2 regions of the Blautia sp. AF14-40 genome follow, and region 1 is predicted to be linked to the other one. Evidence: a T-box and tRNA genes for the amino acid it is inferred to sense, from the RefSeq annotation. Region 1 holds a T-box; the other holds one or more tRNA genes.

Region 1 (7,506 bases):
TATGCGAAAAAGCTGCACATCATCATTTATGGCCTGATGATCGTCTGCTGTCTCGGTGTCATCGCGGCACTTCCGGCGGTGCTTCACGTTTACAGTCTGTCTGCGGAGGCAACAGCCATGACGGAAGATATCATCGTTTACCACGGCATCTGCTGTATGATAATCTGGCCAATTGCCTTCAATCTGCCGAATGTACTCCGCGCGTCCAATGATGTGGCATTTTGCATGATTCTCTCGATTCTTTCCATGTGGATCTGCAGAATCGGCATGAGCTATGTGCTCGGTGTGCGTATGGGATTCGGCGTCTTCGGTGTCTGGGTCGCCATGACGATGGACTGGGTTGTTCGTGCCATTTTCTTTGTCCTTCGCTATCGAAGCGGGAAGTGGCAGCATCAGACGTGATGAAAAATACGGAATGTTTTGGGGAGAGAGAAAGAAAAAACGATACATCTGGAGGAAGTTATTATTATGAAAAACGCAAAGAAACTGATTCCCGGAGCGGCGATTGCGCTGGTGATTGCCGCTGCGGCGAAATTCCTGGAAAGCCTGGAGGAGAGCGCCGGACTGCACTTTATCGGGGCATCGGTCATCGCCATGTTTATCGGTATGATTGTGAATGCCTTTTACAAGCCGAACAGCGTGACAGCGCCGGGAATTAAATTTACATCGAAGAAGATCCTGAAATTTGCGATTATTCTGCTCGGTGCGAGCCTGAATATCCGCACGGTGCTGACGGTCGGAAGATTTTCCCTGACGGTTATGGTATTTACCCTGGCAACGTGCTTTGGCCTCGGCGCACTGATCGGAAAAGCACTTGGACTGAACTGGAAGACGAGCAGCCTCATCAACGCCGGCACGGGTATCTGCGGCGGTTCCGCGATCGCGGCAATCGCGCCGGTCATCGAGGCAACCGATATGGACATTGCCTATGGCCTCTCCGCAACGTTTTTATTTGATACGGTCATGATTGTCGTATTCCCGATCCTCGGTCACTGGATGGGCCTTTCAGATGCCGCGTTTGGCCTCTGGGCCGGAACTGCGGTCAACGATACCTCAAGCGTCGTTGCCACCGGTTACGCATTCAGCGAGGCTGCCGGTGATTTCGCAACCATGGTAAAACTGACACGGACCCTCGCCATCATTCCGGCTGTTCTGGCATTCGCCGCCATCAACGTACATCTGAAACGGAAGGCGCAGGCAGCAGAAGGAACCGCCGTAAAGGTAAGCATCAAATCCATTTTTCCATGGTTTATCTTAGGTTTTCTCGCCATGTCAGCACTGACCTCCTTAGGTCTTATCCCGGCAGGCACAGCAGCCGCATTAAAAACCATCAGCAAATTTCTGATGGTGGCCGCCCTTGCGGCCATCGGCCTGAACACCGATTTCAAATCCCTCTGCCGCTCCGGCGCAAAGCCGATGCTGCACGGATTCATCATTTCGCTGCTGGTAGTCCTGGTAGCGATTGCAGTCGAATTTGCGATCGGCATTGCGCCGCATGGGGTACTGTAAAGAAACAGAGAATTAAAAATCCAGGCATCCGTATAGGATGCCTGGATTTTTTGATTCAAAACGGGTTTGTCGTTTCCTTCAAAAACGTTTTCAAAACCTGCAGCACCCCGTTCTCCCAGTACGGCGGGCAGGTGTGTTTTGCTGAGGCGATGACTTCCGCTCGGGCGTTGGAGACGGCGTAGCTTTCGCCAGCGTTCTGAAGCATCTCGATGTCGTTCAGGTTGTCGCCGAAGCAGCAGACTTCGTCTGGGGTAAGGCCAAAGTAGTTCATCAGAAATGAGAGACCGGTCCATTTGCTGACGCCGCGGGCGTTGCAGTCCAACCATTCCTTACCGGCGACAGCGAGTTTTGCCTGATGATTCCACGCCGGGATGAAATTTGGGGAGCAAAGCTCTTCACAGGAGGTTGGATGGTAGATTGTGAATTTGATAATGTCCTCGTTTTCTACCTTCGATAGATCCGGTACTTCGCGGACATCGAAGCCGTAGGAGTCGCGGAGCCAGTGAAACATGCGGCTTCCGGCATCTTCGGCGAGGCAGTAGTCCGGGGTGGCGGCAAAGCAGTCGCAGGACGGAAGTTCGTCGTGTACCATGCGGCACATGGATTTCCAGAGTGCCGTTTCCATCGGATATGTTTTCAGAATCTTTTCCGGTGTGCGCACGACAGTTCCGCCATCGGAGATGTAGAGCAGGCGGTCCTTGATCGGAGCGAAAAGCTTCTGTTCACTGGAAAACTGGCGGCCGGAACAGACAACAAAATGGATGCCCTGGTCGACAAGCCTGGAAACAACAGTCATATATTCCGGGTCGATCAGAAGTGTGCCGTCTTTGACGAGCGTTCCATCGACATCGGTTGCAATCAACTTTATCATAATAGAAAATCTCCTTATCTTGTCACAGAAAAAATTCAAACTATAGCAAGACCAGAAAATAACGCAAAAAAGGCAGTGCTGCAGGGCGCGAATTACAAGGAACGGATTTGAAGGCGTACCGGGGTACGACGAAAATCCGTGACGCAGTAATTCACGTTCTGCAGTGCTGAATTTTTTGCATTATTTTCTGGGATTGCTATAAACATGATTATATCGTGAATTGCTTCGGGGTGCAAGCCGGAACCGGAGGAACGCAAAACTCCACGTTGACGAAACGCAGAAATAAGGCGTAAAATAAAGAAAAATATATATCCACAGGGGGATTTTTATTATGGCATTTATTCAGGTAAGCTTCATGTCAAAAACTTTAATGCGCACCGTACCGCTGCAGGTTATTCTGCCGGTCGACAAATTTACCTTTGGGCAGCCGGAGCGCGAGGAAAAACCGTTTAAAACGCTGTATTTGCTGCATGGCATTTTTGGGAATGAGACAGACTGGGTTCATGGAACCAGAATCCAAAGATGGGCAGAGGAGAAAAACCTTGCCGTTGTCATGCCGGCCGGCGAGAATGCGTTTTATGTGGATCAGCCGTCCATCGGTGCCATGCACGGACAGTTTATCGGAGAAGAACTGGTTGAGATTACAAGAAAAATGTTTCCGCTGTCCAGAAAAAGAGAAGACACCTTTATCGGAGGCCTTTCCATGGGTGGTTTTGGCGCACTCAGAAATGGCCTGAAATATCACGATACCTTCGGGGCTGTGATCTGCCTGTCCGGTGCACTTCATGTGCTGGAAAATCCGGAAGAGAGCAGAGCGGACAGCTTTGCACATGAAGAAGGTTATTTCGGAAATCTGGTCGAAGCAGCAAAGAGTGACAAAAACCCGGCTGTTCTTATCGAGCAGTTAAAGGAAGCACGGAAAAAAGATCCGTCTGTCAATGTGCCGACCGTATTCCAGGCGTGCGGAACAGAGGACGGACTTCTGGAAGTAAACCGTCTCTACCATAAACGGATGGAAGAGAGCGGCATGGACATTGTCTACTATGAGAGCAAGGGTGGCCATGAATGGGATTTCTGGGATGAGTGGATCAAAAAGGCACTGGACTGGCTGCCACTTGAGGAAAAGACGGAAGGTCTGAACAGCGGAAACGTAAATGTTTAAAGGAAAAAGGGAGACAGGCAATGCCAGAAACGAGAAATGACGAATTGTACCGTGCGTTAAAACACAACGGTTACCCGGACGACTTCTGCCGGGAAATTGCATACCGCCAGATGAACACCGATTTTACCGCCACGCGGATGCTCGGCTATCTCTACCGCGTCACAAGCCCGCGCGCCGAGGACGTTGTCGATGAGATGCTGGCTATCCTGAGTGACCGCAAAGCATGGATTGAGAAAAAACAGTCTGAGGAAGCCCAGGCGGCAATCAGCAGAATGTATCGGGAAGGCCTGTAACCTGGGCGGGCGTTTATGCAGAAAAAGCAGAAGGAACGGGCTTGCATTCTTTTCCGGTTTCTGCTACAATCAGTGCAGTGAAAAAGCGACGAAAAGAAACAGTAGCGACAGAGCGCATTCAGAGAGAAAGCGGCAGGTGAAAGCTTTTTGCAGAATCTATCGTGAACCGGTCTTGGAGCTGTGCACCGAAGAGAAGAAAATCCATCAGGGAAAATTTATTTCGTAGGCTGCACCGGGATCTCCCGTTACAGAGAAGGTACAGAGAGCAGAGATCACGCGTATTACAAAATACAAAAATCGTGGGGTACAAATGCTCTGTGTCAGAGTGCAGGAGTTTTCCTGAATTTAGGTGGTACCGCGGATAAAAAAATTCGCCCTAAACTGCAGCTTGCGGTTTAGGGCTTTTTTCTGTTTGAAAATGAAGCATCGCATTCTCGTTACTTCAGTGATGAGTTAGATGCGTAAAATGTTGACTAAAAGCTTAAAATCGGACAGGCTGGAATGTTCTCGCGTCTGGAAGACTTCAGATGTTGAAAACCCAAAGAATAAGGAGGAAATCAGAAAATGAAACTTGAAAAATTAGTAGGAGAGCGCTTCAAAGAAAGACCTGCTGACTGTGTCATCGACAGCCATGCTATTATGGTAAAAGGCGGATACATCAAATATATGGCAAACGGAATCTATTCTTCCTATCTGCCGCTGCGCCGCATTGTGCGCAAAATCGAGCAGATCCTGCGCGAGGAAATGGACAAAATCGACGGCCAGGAAGTGCAGTTCCCGGTTGTCATGCCGGCTTCTCTGTGGGATGAGTCCGGCCGTTACGATAGCATCGGCGATGAACTGCTGCGTTTCACCGACCGCAACAATGCCAAAATGGTACTCGGCATGACCCACGAGGAGGCAGCCGTACACCTTGTACGCGAGTATGCACAGAGCTACACCAAATATCCGTTTATGATCTATCAGATCCAGACAAAATTCCGTGATGAGGCCCGTCCGAGAGCCGGACTGATCCGTGTGCGTGAGTTTACGATGAAGGATGCTTACTCCTTCCATACCAGCCAGGAAGATCTGGAGCAGTATTACGAGAAATGCCACGCAGCATACGAGCGCATCTTCGAGCGTGTCGGCGTGCCGGAGGTGGTATCTGTCAAATCCGATTCCGGTATGATGGGCGGAAATATCTCCCACGAGTTCATGCTTCTGACTCCGGTCGGAGAGGATTCCATCGTTCTGTGTGATTCCTGCGATTACAGAGCCAACATGGAAGCAGCTGAGAACATTTCCGACATCGCAAGAGACGCAGAATCCGCTGCACTCGAAAAGGTTTACACACCGAACGTCCACACCATTGAAGACGTCTGCAATTTCTTCGGAGACGAGACAAAGAACTCCTGCAAAGCCGTTGTTTATCAGCAGAATGTTGATGATAAATACGTTGTCCTTTTCATCCGCGGTGATCTCGAAGTCAACGAGACGAAGCTGGTCAACTTCCTCGGCGAGCAGGTTCACGCAGCCGTGATCACCGAAGAATGCGGACTGAACGCAGGCTATATCGGACCGGTGAACCTGAAGGTGAACGGAGATGCCGTTGTTCTCTATGATAAATCCCTCGAGGGAAGAAACAACCTTTCCTGCGGAGCCAACGAGGCAGAGCATCATTACAAAGGACTCGACATGGAGCGCGACGTTCCGAATGCCGAGTATCACGATTTTGCAAAAATCCAGGAGGGCGGCATCTGCCCGAAATGCGGCAAAAAGACCGTGAAGATCTCCAGAGGTATCGAGGTCGGAAATATCTTCCAGCTTGGAACCAAATATACAAAATCCATGAATATGACCTATGTCGATGCAAACGGCGAGAGCAAGACCCCGATCATGGGATGCTACGGTATCGGTGTCGGCCGTCTGGCAGCATCGGTCTGCGAGGCACATCACGATGAGTACGGCCCGATCTGGCCGAAAGCTATCGCTCCGTGGCAGGTACACCTCTGTGCGGTCCGCGTCGATGACGAGGAAGTAAGAGCATACGCGGACAAGCTGTACGAGGATCTGCAGAACGCAGGCATCGAAGTGATCTACGACGACAGAAGCGTCAGAGCCGGCGTAATGTTTGCCGATGCCGACCTGCTCGGTATTCCGCTTCGCATCATCGTAAGCCCGAAAAATATGAAACAGGGCGTTGTCGAGGTTGCATCCCGCGATAAGACTCTGAAAACACAGATTCCGCTGGAAAATGTGATGGAAGAGATTAAACAGTATCTGTAATGATTCAGAACCATGCGAAAGGGAAGAAAAATCGCGATGGGGTTCGGAAGAAGTTCGACAGGAGAAAACACGATATGGAACTCTGGGATATCTATGATGAAAACAAACAGCCGACCGGCCGCACGATGAAGCGGAATGACTGGCATATGAAGCCGGACGAGTTTCACCTGACGGTGCTCGGCGTAATCGCAAGACCGGACGGAACCTTCCTTATCACAAAACGTGTCATGACGAAAGCCTGGGCACCGGGCTGGTGGGAGGTTTCCGGCGGCGCGGCACAGGCAGGAGAGAGCTCCTGGGAGGCCGTGCGCCGTGAGGTCAGAGAGGAAACCGGACTCGATGTGAGCAAGGCTGACGGCGGTTATCTCTTTACCTACCGGCGCATCAACCCGGATGAGGGAGACAATTACTTTGTCGATGTCTATCGCTTCGTGATGGATGTCAAAGACGAAGATCTCCATCTTCAGGAGGAAGAAACAGACGGCTACCGTTTTGCTACGCCGGACGAAATCAAAGAGTACGCCGCAGAAGGTAAATTCCTGCATTACGACAGCATCCGCCAGGCATTTGAACTGTAACAGAAAAATAAGATAAGAAAAACGCGTTCCCGCCGGAAACCACAGGGGTTTCCGAAAACGGGAACGCGTTTTCTTAGCCTTAGAGCGTGTCTGAAAAAGGCTTTTCGCAAGCAGTTTATTGCAGTTAATTGCGATTGAATACTTCGCGGTTGAGCGCCTTTTCCTGATGGCTGACAATCGTTGTGCAGACAGCATCGCCTGTGATGTTGACGGCGGTACGCAGCATATCGAGAATACGGTCGATACCCATGATAAGAGCGATACCCTCCGTTGGCAGTCCGACGGAATTCAGTACCATAGCCAGGGTAACAAGCCCGACGCTTGGGATACCGGCGGTACCGATGGAAGCCAGTGTTGCGGTAACAACAACCGTTGCGAGGTTTGCCGGAGTCAGATGAATACCGTATGCCTCTGCGATGAAGATGACAGCGACACCCTGCATAATGGAGGTACCATCCATGTTGATGGTTGCGCCGAGCGGAATGGTGAACGAAGAGATCTGTTTCGAGACACCCATTTTTTTGTTCAGTGTATCAATCGACATCGGGATTGTTGCGTTGGAGGTTGCGGTGGAAAATGCAAATCCCATAACCGGAAGGAATTTCTTCACGAATTTAATCGGATTCAGCCGTGTGAATACGAACAGAAGAACCTGATAAATGACGAAGCACTGCAGTGCCAGCGCCAGTGTTACATTTCCCATGTATTTCAGCATCGGTGCGAACGCAGAAAAGCCGACCGTTGCAAAGGTACGTGCAATCAGACAGAAAACGCCGACCGGGGCCACCTTCATGACCGTCATGGTCATTTCCATCATGACATCGT
Region 2 (7,506 bases), on a different contig from region 1:
TTCATGCGCCAGGCGATTACGCAGGCGAAGAAAGCGGAAAAGCTGATGGAAGTGCCGATCGGCTGTGTGATTGTGTACGAGGGAAAGGTGATTGCGCGGGGGTATAACCGCAGAAATACGGATAAAAACACGCTGTCCCACGCGGAACTGAATGCGATCCGGAAAGCCAGCAAAAAGCTCGGCGACTGGCGGCTGGAGGGCTGTACGTTGTATGTCACCCTGGAACCGTGCCAGATGTGCGCCGGTGCGATCGTACAGGCGAGAGTCAGCGAAGTCGTCATCGGCAGCATGAACCCGAAGGCGGGCTGCGCGGGATCGATCTTAAATATGCTGGAAATGCACGAGTTTAACCATCAGGTGAAGGTCGAGCGCGGCGTGCTGAAAGAAGAGTGCTCGGAGATGCTGAGTGCGTTTTTCAGGAGACTGCGGGTGGTGAAAAAGAAGAAAAAAGAAGAGAGGAAGAGGGCGGAAGAAGGGAAAGAATAAAAGGAGAGGCAGCATCGGGATGGGATGCTGCCTGAGGAAGATTATTTGTTTGAGTAAGTTGCACTTTCGAATATTTCCGTAAAAAATACAATCCCCGTATTTCTATCGGAAACCATCGAAAAAATCATTGACGAATCCCGAAAAAAGCACTATAATATATGATGTATTTGACAAAATACGGAGAAGTACCCAAGAGGCTGAAGGGTCTGGCTTCGAACACCAGTAGGTCGGAAACGGCGCAAGGGTTCAAATCCCTTCTTCTCCGCTATGCAAAAAAGAGACAGCAAAAAGATTGAAAAATCGAAAAAGCTGTCTCTTTTTCTGTGAGAAATTATGAAATAGATGCAAAACAAAAGAAACAAAGACAGAAAAAACATCGCCAGTTCACGAAAAGGGACCGATGCACAACAAAGCAAAATAAAAAGGAGAGACAATACATGGCGCAGTTACCACAGGAATTTCTGACCCGCATGCAGGACATGCTGGGCGATGAATTTGATGCATTTTTAACTTCCTACGACGCACCCCGCACAGCCGGGCTGCGTGTGAATACAAAAAAATGCCGGACCGAAGATTTCCCGCCGCTTGTTCCGGGAACGTGGAAGAAAATTCCGTGGATTCCAAACGGCTATTTCGTGCCGGACGGCATGCGCATGGGCCAGTCTCCGCTGTATGCGGCAGGCGTCTTCTATCTGCAGGAGCCAAGCGCCATGACCCCGGCGTCCCGCCTCCCGATCGAACCGGGTGAGCGTGTGCTCGATCTCTGCGCCGCACCGGGCGGCAAGGCAACCGAGCTGAATGCGCGCCTGAAAGGAACCGGCCTTCTCGTCGCCAATGACATCAGCAACGCCCGCGCCAAAGCACTGCTGCGCAATCTGGAGCTGTTCGGAAGCGAAAACGTGCTTGTCACCAATGAGACACCGGCAGGCCTTGCAGACGTCTTCCCGGGCTTCTTCGATAAAATCCTCGTGGATACACCGTGCTCCGGCGAGGGCATGTTCCGGAAAGACGAGGCAGTCATCGGCACCTGGACCCCGGAGCGGCCGGATTTCTTTGCGGATCTGCAGCGCGAGATCACCTCGAATGCTGTCAAAATGCTGCGTCCGGGCGGCCTCATGATGTATTCGACGTGTACCTTCGCCCCGCAGGAGGACGAGGGAACCGTTTCTTTCCTTCTGGAAAACTTCCCGGAAATGGAACTGATCGAGATGGAAGGCTACGAAGGTTTTTCAAAAGGCAATCCAGTCTGGGGAAACGGCGATCCGGAGATCGAAAAGACCGTGCGCATCTGGCCGCATAAAATGAACGGCGAGGGCCATTACCTTGCCCTGTTCCGCAAAAAAGGCGAAGCCATTCCTTATGAGACAGAAGAAAAACCGATCGAAAAGAAAAACAAAAAACAGAAAAACCGGAAAAAAGACCGCGGAACGGAAGCACCGGGTCCGTCGAAAGCAGAAAAACAGATCCTTTCCGATTTCCTGTCCCGGATGACAGCACCGATCCCGGTTGAGGAACTGGAAGTCCGCGCCGGAAAAGTATACCATTCCCCGTCCCTGCCGGATGGCGTGCGGAATCTTCATTTCCTGCGGAACGGTCTGTATCTCGGTGAACTGAAAAAAGACCGTTTCGAGCCGTCACAGCCGTTTGCCGTGACACTCTCCGCGGACAAGTTCAAAGATTACATGAATTTAAAGGCAGATGACGAGCGTACCGAAAAATATCTCCACGGTGAGACAATTTCCGTAGAGCCGGGAGAGACCGCATCGCCGTCGGGCTGGAAGCTGGTCTGCGTCGATGGATTCGGCCTTGGATGGGGCAAACTGGTCAATGGAACCTTGAAAAATAAGTACCCTGTTGGATGGAGAAAGTAGAAAAATCATGCCAGTTTTTGCAGGAAAAACGTCGAAATATTACAAAGTTATTAACAGAAATTAAAAAAGACTTTCATTTCAGACATACTTGTGTTATAATGGCAAAGTACGGCGGGAAAAAAGGCCCATTTTCCGCAGTAACTTGGAGTGACAATCAGCAACAGAACGTAATAAGTATGAGGTGTACGACATGAAAAAAAAGAAATTATTCAGCCTGGTTTTGGCCACAGTGCTTACGGCAGCAACCGTTCTGCCATGCTATGGTGCCAGTACAAAGGAGAAAATTTCAAATGCTCAGGCAGAACAGGCTGCCGCACAGTCTCAGCTTGACAGCATACAGAGCAGGATTGACGAACTCAATTCCAAAAAGGGACAATCAGAAGAATATCTTTCCGAACTGAACCAGCAGCTGGACGATCTGCAGAACCGTCTGCAGGAGCTTCAGGATCAGTATGATGCGAAGCAGAACGAACTGGTACAGATTCAGGCAGATCTGGAAGATGCAAAAGCAAAAGAAGAAGAGCAGTACGAGGCGATGAAGCTCCGTATCCAGTATATGTATGAAAATTCCTCCGGAAACGGATACATGGCAATGCTCTTTTCTTCCAAAAGCATTTCAGAGCTGATCAGCCGGGCAGAATACATACAGAAAATTTCCGATTTCGACCGCGATCTTATGCAGGAGTATGAGGACACGGTAGACCAGGTAAAAGAAAAAGAAACACAGGTGCAGGAAGAGCAGGCAGCGATCGTAGAACTGCAGCAGCAGAGCAGCGATCAGCAGGAAGCCATTCAGGAGCTGTACGCAGCAGCTTATCAGGAACTCCGTACCTACTCCGCAGAGCTGGACGATGCAAAATCCAGCGAGAGTGCACTGGTAGATGAAATCAACAGCAAAGCAGATGCAATCAATGACCTGATCCGTCAGGCGAAAGAAGAGGAGATTGCAGCGCAGAAGAAAGCAGAAGAGGAAGCAGCCGCAGCAGCCGCCGCACAGCAGGCTGCCGCAGAAGCTGAGGCTGAGGCCGCCAGAAAACAGGCAGCCGAGGCCGCAAGAGTCGCAGCCGCAGAAGCAGCAAATGCCGCAGCGAAAGCAGATACCGATACAAGCAGCAGCTCCGGAAGCAGTTCTTCGGACAGCAGCGCATCCTCCACGACAACGGGGAGTCCATCCGCGTCAGATACTTCCAGCAGCTCCTCCAGCGGAACATACCTTGGAAGATTTAAACTGACAGGCTATTGCTCCTGTTCCATCTGTACCGGACAGTGGTCCGGCGGATCCACCGCGAGCGGAACCACACCGACCGCCGGCAGAACGATCGCCATGGGCGGTGTACCATTCGGAACGAAACTGATGATCAACGGCCAGGTTTACACGGTAGAAGACCGCGGAACCGCTTACGGCCACGTAGACATCTTCTGCAGCAGCCATTCCGAGGCGCTGAGCTTCGGCGTGCAGTATGCAGATGTATATCAGCTGAGCTGAGAAACAAAGATAAGAGATATGCCGGAACAGAACTTCCGGCATATCTCTTTTTTTGACTTTCTCAGAAACTGTCATTCTAAAATAACACCAAAAAGGCCGCAAACCTGTGTAAAATGTACCTTTTGAAGCAATAATAAAAAAAATTAAAAAAAATTCAAAAAAGGTGTTGACATTCCTATAGACATCATATATAATAGCTATTGTTGACGGACGAGAGTTCAGAAAACAAATAAAATCGAAGCGTGGCTCAGTTTGGTAGAGCGCTGCGTTCGGGACGCAGAGGTCGTGGGTTCGAATCCCGTCGCTTCGACTGGAATGAAAATGCCGAAAGCCTTGACAATCAAGAGCTTCGGCATTTTTTCGTATGTCAGAAAGAGAACAGGAAACAGTACACGAGGAGGAAATTTTTGTGAAAGCATTATTTTTTGATATTGATGGAACGTTACTGAGTGAGATTACAAAAGAAATTCCGCAGAGCGCGCTCGATGCATTGAAAAAGACAGCGGAAAAAGGAAATCTTACGTTTATTAATACCGGCCGCACCTGGTCGGAGCTGCCCGAGGAGCTGAAAAAGCTTCCGTTTTCCGGATTTCTGTGCGGCTGCGGGACCTATCTGCGCCGGGACGGCGAAATTCTGATGCATCAGACGATTCCGAAAAAGCGCTGTGAGGAAATCCCGGTTATTTTAAAGGCGTGCAGGATCGGCATGATTCTGGAGGGAACGGATAATGTTTATTTTTCGTCGGAGGTATCCCGTTTTCGGGAGGTCGAGCAGACCCGTGCCTATTTCGCTGCTGTCGGAATCGGACTCGCGGAGACAGCGGAGACAAAAGGAATCATTTACGATAAATTTTGTATCGTAACCGATGCACAGTCTGATATAGAACGTATGTACCGTGAATTTGAGCAGGAGTTTGATATCATGGATCGCCGCGGCGGTGTATACGAAATCGTTCCGCACGGCTGCAGCAAAGGAACAGCTGTGGACTATGCGCTGAAACAGTTTCAGCTGGAGAAAGAAGATGCATACGTATTTGGCGACAGCAGCAACGACCTTACCATGTTCCGGTGCGGCGCACACACCATTGCGCTTGGAAAACATGATGAGGTTCTGGATCCGTACACAGAGTACGTAACCGATACCGTCGAGCGGGACGGCGTGGCAAAGGCGATGGAGCATTACGGATTGATCTGATAGAAAAACAGAAAAAAGAAAGCGAAGGGGCGCATTTGAAAAGAAATTTTCAGGTGCGCCCCTTTGGTTGCAATTTTCTGAAAAAGGAAACAAGAAAAGCAGCGTCTGAAAAGGTATGTGCATTGCAAAGTAAAAAATTTCGTGGTAATATAAAAATGAGTTTTTATGTATATTTGTAATGATACCAGGAGGTGAGCGTTCAGAAGTTCCATGGAAACAGAAAAAAATCAGATAAATAAAAAAAGCCTCAGATACCGTTTTACAGCAGGAACGATCGGAGTAAGTGTCTGGCAGCAGGAATGAATGCTCACTTGGCAAAGCCTATGAAAATTGAAAACATAAAGAGAATTTTGTATGAATATTGTGTGTAGTGGCTGCAACTTCTCAAATCCGTATACCTGTTTTTCACGTTTTGTAGGATATTATAACGTAAATGTAAAACTGGCAGGGACAGGTTCTCTGTATACAGATAAAAGCAGGATAATGAAGCATAAAACAGAGAGAGGATTTTTATAAAATGGAAAAGTATGAAGACAAAATATATTCTTTAGGTGAGGCTGTAACGGGACAGACACAGGCTATGTCACAGGCTATGTCACAGGCCGTACAGAAAACACTGGAAAATAATGGCGGGGTAGGTATAATGACAGGATCTTATGACCAAAACCTGTCTATTTTGTCTGTGAATAATCTGCTGTTGCATAGTACAGGATATACATTCGATACTTTCATGGAACAGACAAAAGGCTCATTGAGAAACTTCTTTTATGACGAGGAAGATAGACAGGAGCGAGACCATTTTTTGCAGCTTCACGGAACAGGGGAAGCACAGATCCTTACAGCAGACGGTACAGTGAAAAATGTACGGCTTTGTAAAGAGGATGCGACAGATGAGGCGGGCAGACAGATCTGGGTTATGTCCGTACAGGTCAACTGGGATCATGTAAATTTGACACTGCTCAATGAGGCTATCTGTTCCGGCTTCTGGTATTTTGACTGTGACGAAAACAGTGAGATTGTGAATGCAAACTGGAGTCATGAATTCCGAAAAATGCTTGGCTATCATGACACTCTGGACTTTCCGAATAAACTGGAATCCTGGTCAGATCTTCTGCATCCACAGGATAAAGAAAGAGTAATGGTGCAGCTTCAGGCGGCAATTAAGGATAAGACGAACCAGATAAAATACCAGGTAGAGTATCGTATGAGAATGAAGGATAATCAATACCAGTGGTTTCGGGCATCGGCAGAAGTAATACGCCGTCTGGATGGTTCTGCCAGCAGGATTGCCGGGATTTTTATTAATATTGATGCGGAAAAAAAAGAGGCCATGCAGGCACAAAAATCTGCTGCTTTCCACCGGGCTTTTACGAAAGCAGACCTGTGTGAGTATTATGTAAATCTGGAAGCGAATACTTTTGATACCTTTAAGGTTGAACCGTCCCTGATGACAGTCTTTGAACAGAGTCATACATGGGATGAACTGATCCGTCATTTTGTGGATTCCTATGTTGTGGAGACAGATAAGAAGGCGGTATCCTCTTTTTACGACCGTGGTTATATTGCAGAAAGGCTGAAGGGTCTGGAAACCGAATTGGCTTTAGAGTGCCGTATCACTCTGAATGGAGAAGAACGATGGGTCCGCAATGTGGTCATACGTGGCGAAATAGAGGATTCAGAATATGCCATGATCTTTCTGCGTGATATCACAGAGACAAAGGTAGAGAGCGCACGGCATCTGCAGATGGCAGCGGATAATGCTTCCATGGAGCAGATAATTCAGAGTATTGTGCGTCTGGTTGACCGCTTTGTTGTCTGTGATCTGGAAAATGACAGATATGAATTCTATAACCTGAATGGACAGATGCTATATAAACCTTTGGGATTCTATCATGATTTTCAGATGCAGGTTCTTGAAAAGTATAAGACACTGGAACCATTGGAAACTATGGACATCCTGATCGCACCGGAAAATATCCGGAAGAATCTGAAAAGTGAAAATGATATTTATAAGTTTGAGTACTGCAGCCTGGATGAAAAGACTTATAAGATCGCTTCTTATATTCCTTTGGAATGGAAGAATGGAAAGCTGGAAAAGGTATTGCTGGCATCCATGGATGTGACACAGGAGAAGAAAGCAGAGATTGAATCCCGTCAGGCACTGAAAGAGGCTTACCGGTCTGCAGAAAATGCAAACCGTGCGAAAACAGAATTCCTTTCCAATATGTCACACGATATCCGGACACCGATGAATGCCATTGTCGGCCTGACAGCAATTGCAGGAGCAAATATTGAGAGCCAGGACAGAGTCATTGAATGTCTCAGCAAAATTACAAAATCAAGCCGTCATCTGCTGGGGCTGATTAATGAAGTGCTGGATATGGCACGTATTGAAAGTGGAAAAATGACGCTGGCACAGGAGGATTTCAATCTGCCAGATCTGGTGGATAATCTTATAACACTCACAA

What was found. The T-box of region 1 lies ahead of DWW13_RS07565 (proline--tRNA ligase). A T-box ahead of a tRNA ligase gene usually reads a tRNA of that ligase, here a tRNA-Pro.
Region 2: it has a tRNA-Pro gene. The T-box ahead of DWW13_RS07565 (proline--tRNA ligase) is inferred to sense a tRNA for this amino acid. The anticodon was not compared.

The regions. Positions count from the first base shown of each region.
Region 1 is NZ_QUHK01000007.1:109,470-116,975, forward strand. It holds gene DWW13_RS07540 (MATE family efflux transporter) at 1-402, shown strand, start outside; gene DWW13_RS07545 (YeiH family protein) at 469-1,509, shown strand; gene DWW13_RS07550 (Cof-type HAD-IIB family hydrolase) at 1,565-2,380, opposite strand; gene DWW13_RS07555 (alpha/beta hydrolase) at 2,712-3,542, shown strand; gene DWW13_RS07560 (hypothetical protein) at 3,563-3,835, shown strand; T-box leader at 3,915-4,217, shown strand; gene DWW13_RS07565 (proline--tRNA ligase) at 4,400-6,103, shown strand; gene DWW13_RS07570 (NUDIX hydrolase) at 6,178-6,681, shown strand; gene DWW13_RS07575 (dicarboxylate/amino acid:cation symporter) at 6,806-7,506, opposite strand, start outside.
Region 2 is NZ_QUHK01000006.1:24,373-31,878, reverse strand. It holds gene tadA (tRNA adenosine(34) deaminase TadA) at 1-486, shown strand, start outside; tRNA gene DWW13_RS06340 (tRNA-Ser) at 666-751, shown strand; gene DWW13_RS06335 (RsmF rRNA methyltransferase first C-terminal domain-containing protein) at 924-2,357, shown strand; gene DWW13_RS06330 (PcsB-like coiled-coil domain-containing protein) at 2,548-3,843, shown strand; tRNA gene DWW13_RS06325 (tRNA-Pro) at 4,080-4,153, shown strand; gene DWW13_RS06320 (Cof-type HAD-IIB family hydrolase) at 4,253-5,038, shown strand; gene DWW13_RS06315 (response regulator) at 5,556-7,506, shown strand, end outside.